DNA from 2 places in the Lelliottia sp. GFLA7 genome. Region 1 is predicted to be linked to the other one. Evidence: predicted binding sites of a transcription regulator. Region 1 holds the regulator's gene; the other holds the start of a gene.
What was found. Region 1 encodes Fur, which represses iron uptake genes when iron is present. Its sites were predicted from a motif close to ATAATAATGAGAACNACTATCAA; they were not measured.
Positions count from the first base shown of each region.

Region 2: AC07RN_RS16230 (TonB-dependent siderophore receptor) is a predicted target of Fur. The motif match lies at 5,345-5,367, and genes of this name have one in related genera.

Region 1 is NZ_JBWLAQ010000001.1:786,564-794,359, forward strand. Features, by position in the region: gene ybfF (esterase) at 1-474, shown strand, start outside; gene ybfE (LexA regulated protein) at 603-890, shown strand; gene fldA (flavodoxin FldA) at 1,048-1,578, shown strand; gene fur (ferric iron uptake transcriptional regulator) at 1,870-2,316, shown strand; gene chiQ (ChiQ/YbfN family lipoprotein) at 2,443-2,772, opposite strand; gene chiP (chitoporin ChiP) at 2,827-4,224, opposite strand; gene glnS (glutamine--tRNA ligase) at 4,665-6,332, opposite strand; gene nagE (N-acetylglucosamine-specific PTS transporter subunit IIBC) at 6,504-7,796, opposite strand, start outside.
Region 2 is NZ_JBWLAQ010000006.1:67,951-75,746, forward strand. Features, by position in the region: gene AC07RN_RS16215 (MFS transporter) at 1-205, opposite strand, end outside; gene AC07RN_RS16220 (cupin domain-containing protein) at 321-1,277, shown strand; gene AC07RN_RS16225 (alpha,alpha-trehalase) at 1,405-3,111, shown strand; gene AC07RN_RS16230 (TonB-dependent siderophore receptor) at 3,211-5,313, opposite strand; gene AC07RN_RS16235 (GlsB/YeaQ/YmgE family stress response membrane protein) at 5,429-5,683, opposite strand; gene ycgR (flagellar brake protein YcgR) at 5,889-6,620, shown strand; gene emtA (membrane-bound lytic murein transglycosylase EmtA) at 6,658-7,269, opposite strand; gene ldcA (muramoyltetrapeptide carboxypeptidase) at 7,380-7,796, shown strand, end outside.

The sequences.
Region 1 (7,796 bases):
ATTGCGCCAGAGCGCATCAACCAGCTGGTGGTGATTGACGTGGCGCCCGTGGATTACGATGTTCGTCGCCACGATGAAATCTTTGCGGCGATCAACGCTGTCACTGAAGCGGGCGCTGCAACCCGCCAGCAGGCGGCGGCGATTATGCGCGGGCAGTTAGATGAAGAAGGCGTGGTGCAATTTCTGCTGAAGTCGTTCGTCGAGGGCGCGTGGCGATTTAACGTGCCGGTGCTGTGGGATCAGTACGATAACATTGTCGGCTGGCAGCCGGTTCCCGCCTGGCAGTCCCCTACGCTCTTTATTCGCGGCGGTAATTCACCGTATGTCACCGAAGCCTATCGCGATGCGCTGCTGGCGCAATTCCCGCAGGCGCGTGCGCATGTGATTGCCGGTGCGGGCCACTGGGTTCACGCCGAAAAACCGGAAGCGGTGCTGCGCGCCATCCGTCGTTATCTCTCTGAGAACGCGATTTGATTAAAATGTCAGCGACTGGACGCCTGTTGGCCTCCAGTCGTTGGCGTGCTGATATCAGTAATGTATGATGTCGCGCTCATCGCCCCGGCAATAGCAGGGCCGCTCGTTTTCCCCGAATTATCTGAATCATGGCCAAAGAACAAACGGACCGTACGACATTAGATCTGTTCGCGACTGAACGTCGACCGGGACGACCTAAAACCAATCCGCTTTCGCGCGATGAACAGTTGCGCATCAATAAGCGCAACCAGCTTAAACGCGACAAAAGTCGTGGGCTTAAACGCGTCGAGTTAAAACTCAATGCGGACGCCGTCGATGCCCTAAGCGAACTGGCTGAGGCCCGTGAAATCAGCCGCAGCGAGCTGATCGAAGAGATGCTTATGCTGCAACTGCAGGCATTGCGCCATTCTCAGTAAAAGTCTGAAAAACCACCCTTACCCCACTTTCATGTAGCACAGAGTGCAGTCCCGCGTGATAGCTGTTTCCGCTGACTTCTCTGTTCTGCTATGATTGCCCTTATCCGTGGACAATTTGTGCCACCATACCATTAAGTTTCAAGAGGTTATTTTACTCATGGCAATCATCGGCATTTTCTTCGGCAGCGATACCGGTAATACCGAAAACATCGCAAAAAACATTCAAAAACAGCTTGGTAAAGACGTTGCCGACGTCCATGACATTGCGAAGAGCAGCAAAGAAGATCTCGAAGGCTACGATATTCTGCTGCTGGGCATTCCTACCTGGTACTACGGCGAAGCGCAGTGTGACTGGGATGATTTTTTCCCAACGCTGGAAGAAGTCGACTTCAACGGTAAGCTGGTCGCGCTGTTCGGCTGCGGTGACCAGGAAGATTACGCAGAGTACTTCTGTGATGCGCTGGGCACCATCCGCGACATCATCGAACCGCGCGGCGCGGCGATTGTCGGTCATTGGCCAACGGCGGGTTACCACTTTGAAGCGTCTAAAGGCCTGGCGGATGACGATCACTTTGTGGGCCTGGCGATTGACGAAGACCGTCAACCAGAACTCACCGCAGAACGCGTAAACCAATGGGTTAAGCAGATCCGCGAAGAACTTCACCTCGACGATATCCTGAATGCCTGATTGATCGTGCGGCGCTGCAAAACTGTTGCGCCGCATTGATAGGTATTTCCAATTAAAATAATTGCTACAAATTTTTAACTTTTGCTTTCAGACCTGTACAATATCCCAGGTTAAAGTGGATGCCTTCGCTCAACTTTGTTGGCGATACCACGTTTTTATAAGCATACTTTGCTTGAGACTTGCAGTTTTCATTTAAGCATGGCAGTTCTATAATGAAACGCATTATCCCAAGTGCATTTTCTGTCACTTCTTCTTTAGAAGTGAATCGTTTAGCAACAGGACAGATTCCGCATGACTGACAACAATACCGCATTAAAGAAGGCTGGCCTGAAAGTGACGCTTCCTCGTTTAAAAATCCTGGAAGTACTGCAAGGGCCGGACAATCACCATGTCAGTGCGGAAGACTTGTATAAACGTCTGATCGACATGGGCGAAGAGATTGGCCTGGCGACCGTTTATCGCGTTCTGAACCAATTTGATGACGCCGGGATTGTCACCCGTCATAATTTTGAAGGCGGTAAATCCGTTTTTGAACTGACACAACAGCATCACCACGATCACCTCATTTGCCTGGATTGCGGCAAGGTGATTGAGTTTAGCGATGAATCTATCGAATCTCGTCAGCGTGAGATTGCCACTCGTCATGGTATCCGTCTGACCAACCACAGCCTGTACCTCTACGGTCACTGTGCAGAAGGCGATTGCCGCGAAAACGATCACGCGCACGACACCAAATAATCGTATTTCATACTCTGAGCCAACCTAACGGTTGGCTTTTTTTTGCCTGCTATAAATGAAAAAGCCCGGTTGCGCTTCATCCTGCGAATTTCAGGATGAAGCACAACCGGGCGTGGCAAAAGAAGATTACTTGCTGTTGTTGCTGCGGATCTCCTGCCAGATCTTGTCACAACGCTTTGCCACTTCCTGATCGTTACCGGTTTGACGCGCCTGAATACAGGCCTGGTAATCCAGCACCCGCACATTTTCCTGCGTCGCAAACTGCTCGTGCGCTTTCTCTTTTTTCAGCACAGTCAGCACGCTCTGACAGGCCTGGATTTTGTCTGGCGATCCTTCGGCGGTGTTAATACAGGCGCTGTACGCCTCTTTCAGTCGTGAGTCTTCTTTTGGTGCCTGAGGCTGTGCGCAGGCGACCAGCCCCGATGCGAGCACCGCGACGATAATCAATTTTTTCAGCATTTCAGTCTCCATTCCGGCGGGATGGGGGGAATCACCCCGCCGGCGCGTTCATCAGAAAATGGTGAATGGCGCGATGACCATGAATTTCACGTCACGCTCATCCTGGAAGATGTTGCCGTAACCGCCCGAGTAGCTTGGAATATCGGAGTGGTTGTCGTACTGGGTGAAGTGCAGTTTGAACATCGTGCCCTTCGCGCGACCCTCCTGGAGGGTGTAGATCGCATCGAGGCTATATGAGGACTCTTTCAGGCGATAGTTCGGGTCATAGTAAGCGTCCGGCGTAGCCATATCTGCAGGTTTTGCGTCCCATGCATACGCGTAAGATGCGCCAACCGCCCAGCCCGGCAGATTCCAGTTTTTCAGGTCATACATGGCGCCGAAGAATACAGCTTTCTCACCATCGGCGTTGAAATCCGAACGGTTATCCCACCAGATATCCAGGCGACCATTTGATGACGCGTAGGTCGGTGTCATACGCTGCAAGAAGTAGCCCTGCTGGCCTTCGGCCTTCACGTATGTTCCTTCCAGACGCAAATCAACTTGCCCGACTTTGTAGCCGAAGGTCAATGCTTGCAGCCATGCCGTGCCGTTATACAGATCGTTCACGCTGCCATCGCTGACTTTGTCACGCGTGCCGTAGAACTGATAGCTGGTGGACAGCGGGCCGCCGACGATATCGAATTTATAGCTGGCTTTGGCGAAGTATTGATCCACGTATCCTTCTGCCTGACCAAAAGCCGCTTCCAGCACTAAATCGTTTTTAAAGTCATATTTCGCCCCTAACGAGTGGAGGTATTCGACTTTGGTTTTCTTGTCATTCTGATAGAACTTATCCATCTCCAGATGCCACGGGGCTTTATATTCGTTGGTCCACATGTAGGAGAAACTCAACGCGCCCGCATCACCGTAGTCAAAGTTTGCCCCGGCTTCGGCACCCTGATATGTACCAGGCATAAAGCTCCAGTGTGGGGCTAGCAGCGTCTGACCGGTTGGCTGAATATACCCGCCGCGAGCCCAAACCGGGCCGTATTTGAACTTAGCGGCCGCTTTATAGAGGCTTATTCCGCTCTTATCACCCGACCAGTCTTCTTTGTAGGCTTTGTTACTCGAGGAGAACGCGATTTCGTTCGGGTGCGCGCTGTCGCCATTTTCTGCCATCTCAATGGCAGTGAACGCCGCAATGTCCAACCCGAACATGTCCGCAGCATAACCTGACTGGAAATCGAGGTTGGCGTTCCAGGTGGAATGGGACAAGTTGGTTTTGTATTTGTCTTCGGTAACATCTTTACGGTCACGTTCACGTTGCCAGTAATAGATACCGCCCGTGAGCGTGGAATCATCGATAAAGCCTGCTGCCTGAGCCTGCGGTGAAGCGATAAAGCCAGACATTGCTGTCACACCGGCAATAGCCAGCGCCAGCGCACTACGTTTGCCACTGAACGTACGCATAGTTGTTCCTCTTTGACGAATTAAAGCGCCTTAAACGGCGAAAAATCTAAAAAGACCAAACGGTCAGGGGTAGTTATAAATACCCTCGAATTAACTACCGTCTTTAGACTATTTTTCGCGACGCGAATTATCAATGCTTTTCAGTGGGCAAAATGCAGGATTATGACGAAGTGCACATAATTGGTAGTGATTTGTAACATATAGGTCAGGAAGGGTTTTTACATTAAAAAATCAACTAAATTCAATCACTAATAATTATTGATAGCGATTACATCGTTTTATTTTACTCTCCTCATGCGCATCAAATTTTATTTAATAAAATAAGTAGCAGCTCATTGACCTCAATGTTAAACGTCTCTTTTTCGATGAAATACTAACAGCCTGATCGACAAGCAAAAAAAACGCCGCAATATGCGGCGTTTGTCTCTCATTGACCTGGATTACTCGCCAGCTTTGGCCCACGTGTCACGCAGACCTACTGTACGGTTGAAGACCAGTTTGGTAGCGGTTGCATAACGACTGTCAAGACAGAAGTACCCTTCACGCTCAAACTGGTAAGCCTTGCCGGTTTCCGCATTTTTCAGCGACGGCTCAGCGTAGCCCTGTTTGATCAGCAGGGATTCCGGATTGATCGTCGCCAGGAAATCTTCCGCAGCGCCCGGATTTGGCACGCTGAACAGACGATCGTAAAGACGAATTTCAACCGGCAGCGCGTGCGCAGCGCTGACCCAGTGAATAACGCCTTTCACTTTACGACCATCTGCCGGATCTTTGCTGAGAGTTTCCGCATCATAGCTGCAGAAAATCGTGGTGATATTGCCTTCTGCGTCCTTTTCGACGCGCTCAGCTTTGATCACGTAGGCATTGCGCAGGCGCACTTCTTTGCCCATCACCAGACGTTTGTACTGCTTGTTGGCTTCTTCGCGGAAATCGGCGCGGTCGATCCAGATTTCAGCACTGAATGGCACTTCGCGGCTGCCCATTTCCGGTTTGCTCGGATGGTTAGGCATCGTCACCAGCTCGCTTTCGCCCTGCGGATAGTTTTCGATAATCAGTTTAACCGGATCGATAACGGCCATTGCGCGCGGCGCATTTTCGTTCAAATCTTCGCGAATACAGGATTCCAGCGACGCCATTTCAATGGTGTTGTCTTGCTTGGTCACGCCGATACGCTTGATGAATTCGCGGATCGATGAGGCGCTGTAACCACGGCGACGCAGACCGGAAATGGTCGGCATACGCGGATCATCCCAGCCTTCAACGTGCTTATCCGTCACCAGCAGGTTCAGCTTACGCTTGGACATCACCGTGTATTCCAGATTCAGACGAGAGAACTCGTACTGACGCGGATGCACAGGAATGGTGATGTTATCCAGCACCCAGTCGTACAGACGACGGTTGTCCTGGAATTCCAGCGTACACAGAGAGTGCGTGATGCCTTCCAGCGCATCGCTGATGCAATGGGTGAAGTCGTACATCGGGTAGATGCACCACTTGTTGCCGGTCTGATGGTGCTCGGCAAATTTAATACGGTACAGAACCGGATCGCGCATCACGATGAAAGGTGATGCCATGTCGATTTTGGCACGCAGACACGCTTTACCTTCTTCGAAGCCACCCGCACGCATTTTTTCGAACAGGGCGAGGTTTTCTTCGACGCTACGATCGCGGTATGGGCTGTTTTTGCCCGGCGCGGTCAGCGAGCCGCGATATTCACGGATTTCGTCAGCAGACAGTTCGTCAACGTAGGCCAGACCTTTGTTGATCAGCTCCACCGCATAGGCAAAGAGCTGATCAAAATAGTCTGAAGAGTAGCAAATGTCGCCTGACCAGTTGAATCCTAACCACTGCACATCGTTCTTAATGGACTCAACGTATTCGATGTCTTCTTTTACTGGGTTGGTGTCATCGAAACGCAGGTTGCATTGGCCCTGATAGTCTTGCGCAATGCCAAAGTTCAGGCAGATGGATTTCGCATGGCCAATGTGCAGGTAGCCATTAGGCTCCGGCGGAAAACGGGTATGCACTGTGGTGTGCTTACCACTGGCCAGATCTTCATCGATGATCTGACGAATAAAGTTACTCGGGCGGGCTTCAGCCTCACTCATCGTGGATTCCTCAAAGGCGTAAATAACGTATAGCGGCGTATGATCTTATAAGCCGGACGTAGTGACAACCCTTTATACGTCCAGGAGGAAAATAATGGGGGCGATTGATGCAAAAAAAAGCGGCGGAGGATAACCCCCGCCGCTTAAGGCATGAACTCTACTCAGGAGCGATTACTTGCCTTTAATCTCATACAGCGGGGTCTGGCCTGCAACAACCTGACCTTTTGCCTGAATGACCAAGCCGCTAAAGTCGTCGATATTACTACAGACAACCGGGCTTATCATCGAGCGCGCATGGGCGTTCAGATAGTCCAGATCCATTTCCAGAATCGGTTCACCGGCAACCACTTCTGCGCCCTCTTCAACCAGACGCGTAAAGCCTTTACCACCCAAAGCGACCGTATCAATGCCCATGTGGACAACGATTTCGGCACCCTTTTCGGTTTCCAGGCAGAACGCATGGTTGGTGTTGAAGATTTTAACGATAGTGCCCGCTGCCGGTGATACCACGAGTTTTTCCGTTGGTACCACTGCCACGCCATCACCCACCGCTTTGCTGGCAAACGCTTCGTCAGGAACCTGTTCAATCGCGACGACTTCGCCGGTCACTGGCGAAACCAACGCTGCGATAGTTGTTGCGTTAGGCACCGCCTGTGGTTTCGCGGTGGTTGGCGCTGCAACCGGAGCAGAAGCGGATTCTGATGCGGCTACCGGACCGGTGGTTTTCATTGCGTTAGCGATTTTTTCTGCAACGAAGCCCACAATAATCTGCACGCTGGTTTTGTTCAGACGAATCACGCCTGATGCACCCAGGCGTTTTGCCAGCGCTTCGTTAACCAGAGAGGAGTCTTTCACGTTCAGTCGCAGACGGGTGATGCATGCATCAATACCCGTCAGGTTATCAGAACCGCCCACTGCGGCGATGTACTGACGCGCCAGACCGGCTACGTCCTGGTCTGCGTTAGCGCTCACATTCACGTCCTGACCATCCGCTTCGCTACCGGCAACAGCCAGTTCACGACCCGGAGTCATCAGGTTGAATTTAGTGATCGTGAAGCGGAACACCACGTAGTAGATCGCGAAGAACACCAGGCCCTGCGGGATCAGCATCCACCAGTGTGTCGCCAACGGGTTACGGGAGGACAGCACCATATCCACCAGACCTGCACTGAAGCCGAAACCTGCAATCCAGTGCATCGACGCGGCGATGAACACAGAGATACCGGTCAGCACGGCGTGGATGAAGTACAGCACCGGCGCAACGAACATGAAGGAGAATTCCAGCGGCTCGGTGATACCGGTGAAGAAGGCTGCAAATGCACCCGCCATCATGATACCCAGAACTTTCGCTTTATTCTCTGGACGCGCGCAGTGGTAGATGGCGAGCGCCGCACCCGGCAGACCGAACATCATGATCGGGAAGAAGCCCGCCTGGTAACGACCTGTAATACCGACAACCGCTTT
Region 2 (7,796 bases), on a different contig from region 1:
CCAGCGCAACCAACGCCGTTGCGGTGACTGCCTGCCCGGCCATGCCTTCTGTCACCCCCAGACTTGCCGCCATCGGTGTTAATAAACTGGCGGGTAAAAACTCGGCCGTAATCAGGCCAAATACTCCCAGTCCCAGTGAATAGACGGCTCGCCAGGCGGGTTTTGCGGGCACGATTGCCTCACTCGCCGCGATACATGAACTCATCTGTTGCTCTCCCGTTAGAATAATGTGACAACTGTCACGAATCATAGGGCGTTCCCTACGGACGATCTATGACATATAATCTCCACTTATTGATTATTCGTCCGGAGTTGTCTCCATGACCGTTCAGCCACCCGATATGATCAGCGAGCTTTTGCGCGGAATGCGGCTTTCTGGTGTGAAATACCGTCGCATCGAAACCACCGCGCCCTTTGGCGTGTCGTTTGCCTATGTCGCCGGCAAAGCGCAGTTTCATTTCGTGAGTCAGGGGACTGCGCTGCTGCGCATGGAGAGCGGCGCGCGCTTTACCCTCAACAGCGGCGACGCGCTGTTTATCCCCAATGGCAATGCGCACGCCTTGCTTTCTGATGAAAATGCCACCGTAATCCCGGTTTCCGCCTATCCCAGCGAATCGATTTGCAACTCTGTCTGCGCCATTACCTGCGAGCCGTGCCCTCAGAGCGACAAGACGGTGATATTCAGCGGATGTATGGACTTTGAGCTGGGCGGGATGCAGCCGCTGATCAAAGCGATGCCCGAAGTGATGATGGTGAGTCGCCTGATGTCGACATGGCCCGAGATCCATCCGCTGCTGGCGGCAATGGAGCGCGAGTCCATGACGCGCCAGGTGGGATTCGCCGGAATTCTGGCGCGCCTCGCGGATGTAGTCGCCGCCCTCATCGTGCGTGGCTGGGTGGAAGCGGGTTGCGGCAAGGCCACCGGCTGGGTACAGGTTTTGCGCGATCCGCGCCTCAGCCGCGCGATTTATGCCATGCACCAGCAGCCGGGCGTCAACTGGAGCGTGGCGGAGCTGGCAAAAGAGGCCGGGACATCGCGATCCGTTTTTGCCGAGCGCTTTTTATCGGCCACCGGGACGACACCGGCAAAATACCTAAGCGAGCTGCGGATGCGGCTGGCGATTCAGTACATTCGTCATGAAAATCAGCCGATTGAAACGGTCGCGCTGCGCCTGGGTTATGGCTCACTCGCGGCGTTCAGTCGCGCCTTTAAGCGCATTGTGGGCCAGGCGCCGGGTGCCTTACGCGAAACCACCCCGCTTGCAGAGGAGATCTAAACAGTAAATCGTCTGGTTCTGCCTAAAGTGGGATGTTCAACACGCGAAGCCTGCGATATTCGTCTAAGGTTTTCAGGTGATTGACGACAGCGTTCACGCTGCTCGCAAATAAAAAGGAGAAGAATCGATGACGATAATTGATCTGCGCCGTCCTGCGGCTTTACCGCTGGCGCTGCGCGTCGCATTGGGAGGCGCACTGCTGGGTGTGGCTGCGTTCAGCCATGCCGAAGAGGCACAATCGACGCAAAAGCAGTCGCCGGATATTCTGCTCGGTCCCCTGTTCGTCGACGTGCAGAGCGCAAAATTATTCCCTGATCAAAAAACCTTTGCCGACGCGGTACCAAAAAGCGATCCCTTGATGATCCTGGCGGATTACCGGATGCAGCATAAACAGTCTGGCTTTGACCTGCGCCACTTTGTCGAGATGAACTTCACCCTGCCGGGCGAAGGGGAAAAATATGTTCCCCCCGCCGGACAGAACTTACGCGAACATATTGACGGGTTATGGCCGGTGCTGACGCGCACCACCGACAAGGCCAGCAAATGGGATTCACTGCTTCCGTTGCCAAAACCCTATGTCGTGCCCGGCGGGCGCTTCCGTGAGGTCTATTACTGGGACAGCTACTTCACTATGCTGGGCCTGGCCGAGAGCGGCCATTGGGACAAGATCAGCGATATGGTGGCGAACTTTGGCTACGAACTCGACTCGTGGGGCCACATTCCTAATGGGAACCGCAGCTATTATCTGAGCCGCTCTCAGCCGCCTTTCTTCTCGCTGATGGTTGAGCTGCTGGCGACGCATGATAAAGAGGCGCTGAAAACCTATCGTCCGCAGATGGAAAAAGAGTACGCCTACTGGATGGAGGGCGCGGAGACATTGCAGCCGGGACAGGCGAACAAACGGGTGGTGAAACTGGATGATGGCTCGATTCTGAACCGCTACTGGGATGACCGCGATACGCCCCGCCCTGAATCCTGGCTGGATGACGTGACCACCGCTAAAAATAACCCGAACCGTCCGGCGACGGAGATCTATCGCGATCTGCGATCTGCGGCGGCGTCCGGCTGGGACTTTAGCTCCCGCTGGATGGACGATCCGCAAAAGTTGGGGACGATCCGCACCACCAGCATTGTGCCTGTCGATCTTAACGCCCTGATGTTCAAGATGGAAAAACTGCTGGCAAAAGCCAGCCAGGAATCGGGTGATGCTGCTGCGGCCAGCAAGTATGAAACCCTGGCGACGTCTCGTCAAAAAGCCATGGAAAGCCATCTGTGGAATGAAAAAGAGGGCTGGTACGCCGATTACGATCTGAAAAGCAAAAAGGTGCGTAATCAGCTAACTGCCGCCGCGCTGTTCCCGCTGTATGTGAACGCCGCATCAAACGACCGTGCTGCGAAAGTTGCCAGCGCGACGGCCTCGCGTTTGCTAAAACCGGGTGGGATCTCGACGACCACCATCAATAGCGGCCAGCAGTGGGATGCGCCAAACGGCTGGGCACCTTTACAATGGGTTGCCGCTGAAGGGCTGCAAAACTACGGGCATGAAAAAGTGGCGATGGATGTCACCTGGCGCTTCCTCACCAACGTTCAGCACACCTACGATCGCGAGCAAAAACTGGTCGAGAAATATGACGTTTCTACCACCGGGACGGGCGGCGGCGGAGGCGAGTATCCGTTGCAGGATGGATTCGGCTGGACCAACGGCGTGACCTTAAAAATGCTGGATCTTGTGTGCCCGAAAGAGAAACCGTGCGACAGCGTACCGGCCTCGCAACCGGCGGCGAATGATGATGTGGCTCCTCAATCGTCAACGCAGAAGAGTGCGGCGCAGTAGCCAGAACGTTATCTTATTGCTCACATCCCAAAAGGGAATAGCAAAAAAACGGCAACATCAGTTGCCGTTTTCCTTTTTATCTCAGTGCACCGTGCTTAATTAGAAACTGTAGCTCGCTCCGACCTGATAAGTACGGTCGCGCCCAATCCAGCAGTTTGTGGCGTCATAACAGGTAAAGGTTTCTTTGTTGGTGATGTTCTGCGCGCTGGCCTTAAGGGTCAGCCCTTCGAGAGAAGGCATAACTTCACCCAGTCTATACGACGCGGCCAGATCGTACTGAGTCGTTCCGCCCAGCTTGCCCTGATCGTTGGCTGGCGCAATTTCCATCGGCCCGGTATAACGCGCACCCGCGCCCAGGTTCAAGCCTTTCAGCAGCGTGCTGTCGAAGGTGTAATCACCCCAAAGATTAAAGGCATTTTCCGGCACCTGCGTCGGTCGTTTGCCCTGATACTTATCATCTTCGGTGTTGATCGCATGGGTGTACGCGTAGTTTGCAATCAGCGTCAGATTATCGGTCGGACGGCTGACGACGGACAGCTCAGCCCCTTTCGACTCCACTTCACCCGTTTGACGATAGTTCAGGAAACCGGGATCGGTGGTCACGACATTTTTCTGGCGAATATTGAACACTGACGCGGTCAGCGTGGTGGCGTACTCTTCCAACAGATATTTGACCCCGCCTTCCACCTGTTTGCTGGTGGTCGGTTTGACATCTTTCGCCATCAACGTGCCCTGCGGCGAAACTGGGGCAAAGCCTTCTGAGTAACTGATGAACGGTGAAATTCCGTTTTCAAACGCATACAGCGCGCCCAGTCGTTTGGTTACGCGATCCTGCGATACCCAAGCCTTGTCGCCATTCTGCAGATAGTTGGTGGTGACCGAACGGTAATCGTCGTAGCGCAAGCTGCCGAGGAGATTCAAGCCGCCAAACTCTACCTGATCCTGCAGGTAGTAACCGTTTTGCTGATAGCTCAGGCGGTTTTTCTGCGCGGTATACAGGCCCAGCGCGCTTTCACTGATTTGCGTGTAATCCGGGTCACGCATATCAATGCCCGGCGTTGCCGACGCGTAGCGATAGTGGAAATGGGAATTCAATTTCTGATAATCAAAGCCCGCCAGCAGGTGATGTTTCCATTCACCCAGGGTCACGGTTTTGGTTACCTGGTTATCCATATTAAAACTGTGCAGATCTTCATCCGTGGTGTAGGCAAAACGATTGAGCTGGTAAAGCTCGCTACCCGCCCCCGTTGAATAGACGCTGCGCTGATGGGTGTCGACGTCAAAATAGCGCGCTTTTTGGTTGAAGCCCCAGCCGCTGTCAAATTCATGTTCAAAGCTGTAGCCCAACATCCACTGGCGCTGCTTGAAGCCGCTCCACTCATCACCCGCGTAGTCGCGTCGATCAGCATATTTCGACCGCAAATACGATAACGGCAACGGGTTCGACGGCGAGAGGCTCGGGGTGTTTTGCGCCAGCGCGTCAAGGGTGAGGCGCGTTTTGCTGTCAGGCTGCCAGGTGACAGACGGCGCGACCAGATAGTTTTCGGTGCGCGTGGTGTGCGGCTGATCGTCACCTTCGGTCGCTTTACCCAGCAGACGGTAATTCCAGTCGCTGTCGGCGATTTGCCCGGTGGAATCCAGATAACCCTCTTTCAGATTACGCGTGCCGGTAGTAAAGCCCACTTCCGTATGCTGGTTTTTTTGCGGTTTTTTGCCCTGAATATTCACCAGCCCGCCGGGCGAGCCACCGCCGTACAGAACAGATGCGGGGCCTTTGAGAATATCTACACTCTCGATCAACAAGGGATCGATCCGCGCTTTGGTATTCCCGGTCACGTTATAGGGAAGTTGAAGACCGTTGTAATACTCTTGCTCAACGGTGAAGCCGCGAATTTTGTATTCGCTCATATACGAGGTATTGCCACGTACTTCGGTGGAAACGCCTGGCGCGTAGCGCAGGATTTCGTTGACCGAATTCGCGTGGCGCTGCGCGATCTCCGTGGCCGATATCGTGTTTATCACCTGCGGGGTTTTACTTTCAGCCACCGCAGATTTTGTAGCGCTGTTGGTCCAACCGGGCAGCGCGCTATCTTGCTCCGCCCCGCTGACCACGATTGTGGATTCCTGAGCAAACGCAGGCGTGTGTAACGCCTGCGTGACCGCGCCTGCCAACGCACATATCGCAAAACGTGAGGTTTTCATATTGTCGTCTTATTATTAGAAATAGCCAGAAACGACAATTATTCTCATTTCGATTTACAAAGCAATATCAAGACCAAAAAAAAACGGCCCTCAATCGAGAGCCGTTGATGTCTGCTTACGCACGCCTGAGTAACCGGAATATCGCCAGCACGACGATGGCACCCACGACAGCCACCAGGAAACTGTGCAAATTGAAACCACTCACGCTGCCGCCGACGCCAAACATTGTCGCCAGCCAGCCTCCCACAACTGCACCAATCACACCCAGTACACAGGTCAGGATAAAGCCGCCGCCATCACGCCCAGGCATGATGAATTTTGCGATAATACCGGCAATCAGACCAAACACAATCCACGCGATGATACCCATACGATGCCCTCTTGCAGATTAAACGCATGCGCTGAAATCTTCCGCGCAAGTGACTTAAGTATAGGACAGCACGCGAAAATCATTCTTTGTCACCGACTTAATTACGTCTCATTTTAAAAAAAAATTCACCGGTTTGTATTAAGTTCTTTCGTTTACTGCCGATACTTCATCGACAGTCTGTCAGACAACCGAGGAGCCATTCGGCGTGAGTAATTACAGTGAGCAGTTCCTGAAGCAAAATCCGCTGGCTGTCTTAGGGGTATTACGCGACCTGCATAAGGGCGAAGTCCCTTTGCGCATCAGTTGGTCTACAAATCAGTTTATCAGCAAGATCCTTGAGGCGACCCCTGAGCGTCTGGTCATCGACCTCGGTAGTCAGGAATATGAAAATCGGGCGGCTTTGCGCGCGCAAAATCTCGCTGTGATGGCGGAAACGAAAGGCGCGAAAGTCGAGTTTGTCCTACCGCAGCTGATTCAGGGCGACTATCAGGGCCTGCCTGCTTTTTTTGCGCCATTACCCGATAGCGTGTGGTTTGTTCAGCGCCGCGAATATTTTCGTATCAACGCCCCGCTGCATCCGTCCTATTTTTGTAAAGCCAAAATGCCGGATAAAAAAGAGATCCGCTTCCGCCTGTTTGACCTTTCGTTAGGCGGCATGGGCGCATTGATGGATACGGCTCGACCAGAGGGTTTGGTCGAAGGGATGCGGTTTTCCCAGATTGAGCTGGATATGGGCGGCTGGGGACGGTTTTACTTTGACGCGCAGCTTATCGCCATTAGCGAACGCAAAGTCGTGGACAGCAAAAACGAAACTATTACCACGCCACGTCTGAGCTTCCGCTTTCTGAATGTCGGCCCAGGTGCCGAGCGCGAACTTCAGCGTATTATTTTCTCACTGGAGCGAGAAGCGCGGGAACGCGCGAATAAGGTCATTTGATGGGTGCCGGACAGCCTTTCGCTGCCCGGCAATGGCATTACATGGCGTCCATGGCTTTCTGAACTTTCCAGATATAGCGCGGAGCCTGTGGTGCCGGATGATTCTTCGCAACATGGTCAACAAATTCGTTTTTATCCATGCCGTTGATCTCTTCAATCGCTTCTTTGCGATCCGATGAGAAAGTACGTAGCAGTGCGCCTGCACCGTTAACGTAAGAGACCACCAGCGCGTACTGCATCACTTCCGGATCGTCGATACCTTTCAGAACCCCATGTTCCAGAATGCTCAAATACGCCGTACCCATGGAGATATTACGTTCCGGGTTTTTCAGCTCGCTGGTCGACGGCTGACCTTTCCAGCCCATGTAGCGGTACACTTCGCGCCCTGCCGTAGAGGCTTTAAGCTGCATTAAACCGACCGCGTTCGATTTGCTCACAAGCGTAGGATTGCCCCCTGATTCCACCGCGATAATCGCCGTGATTAGCCGTGGGCTCACGCCCCAGGCCTTCCCGGCTTTTTCACTGATAGGCATCCACTGCATCGCACGCTTCACAGGCACTTCCGGATTCCATGGCGGATTTTGGTAATCCTTTTTGGAACTACAGCCCGCCAGCAATACCATCAAAAAAGCAAACCATCTCAATTTCACGTCATCTATCCTTATATCCGGTCATCGCGATTACGCTATCCCCCTTGAAGCAGGCGGCCTATAGGCGGCATGATATAGATAATTAAGTTCTCATTCAGCAAGGAATTGCCATGTCCCGATTTCATCTCATCGCCCCTTCCGGTTATTGCATTAACCAGGACGCCGCACAGCGCGGTATTCAGCGCTTACTGGAATCTGGCCATTCGGTAACAAATCAGACAATTATCCCCCGTCGTCAGCAGCGTTTTGCCGGAACAGAGACGCAAAGACTGGCGGATATCAACGATCTGGTAAATGTTGAAGGCGCGAACAACATCGTGCTGGCGGTGCGTGGCGGGTACGGTGCCAGCCGATTACTGGAAACCATCGACTGGGACGGACTGGCCACTCGCCAGCAGCACGATCCCCTGCTGATTTGTGGCCACAGCGATTTCACCGTCATCCAGTTGGGCTTGCTGGCGCGGCATAACGTCATCACCTTTAGCGGCCCGATGCTGGCAGCGAATTTCGGCGCACCGGATCTGGAC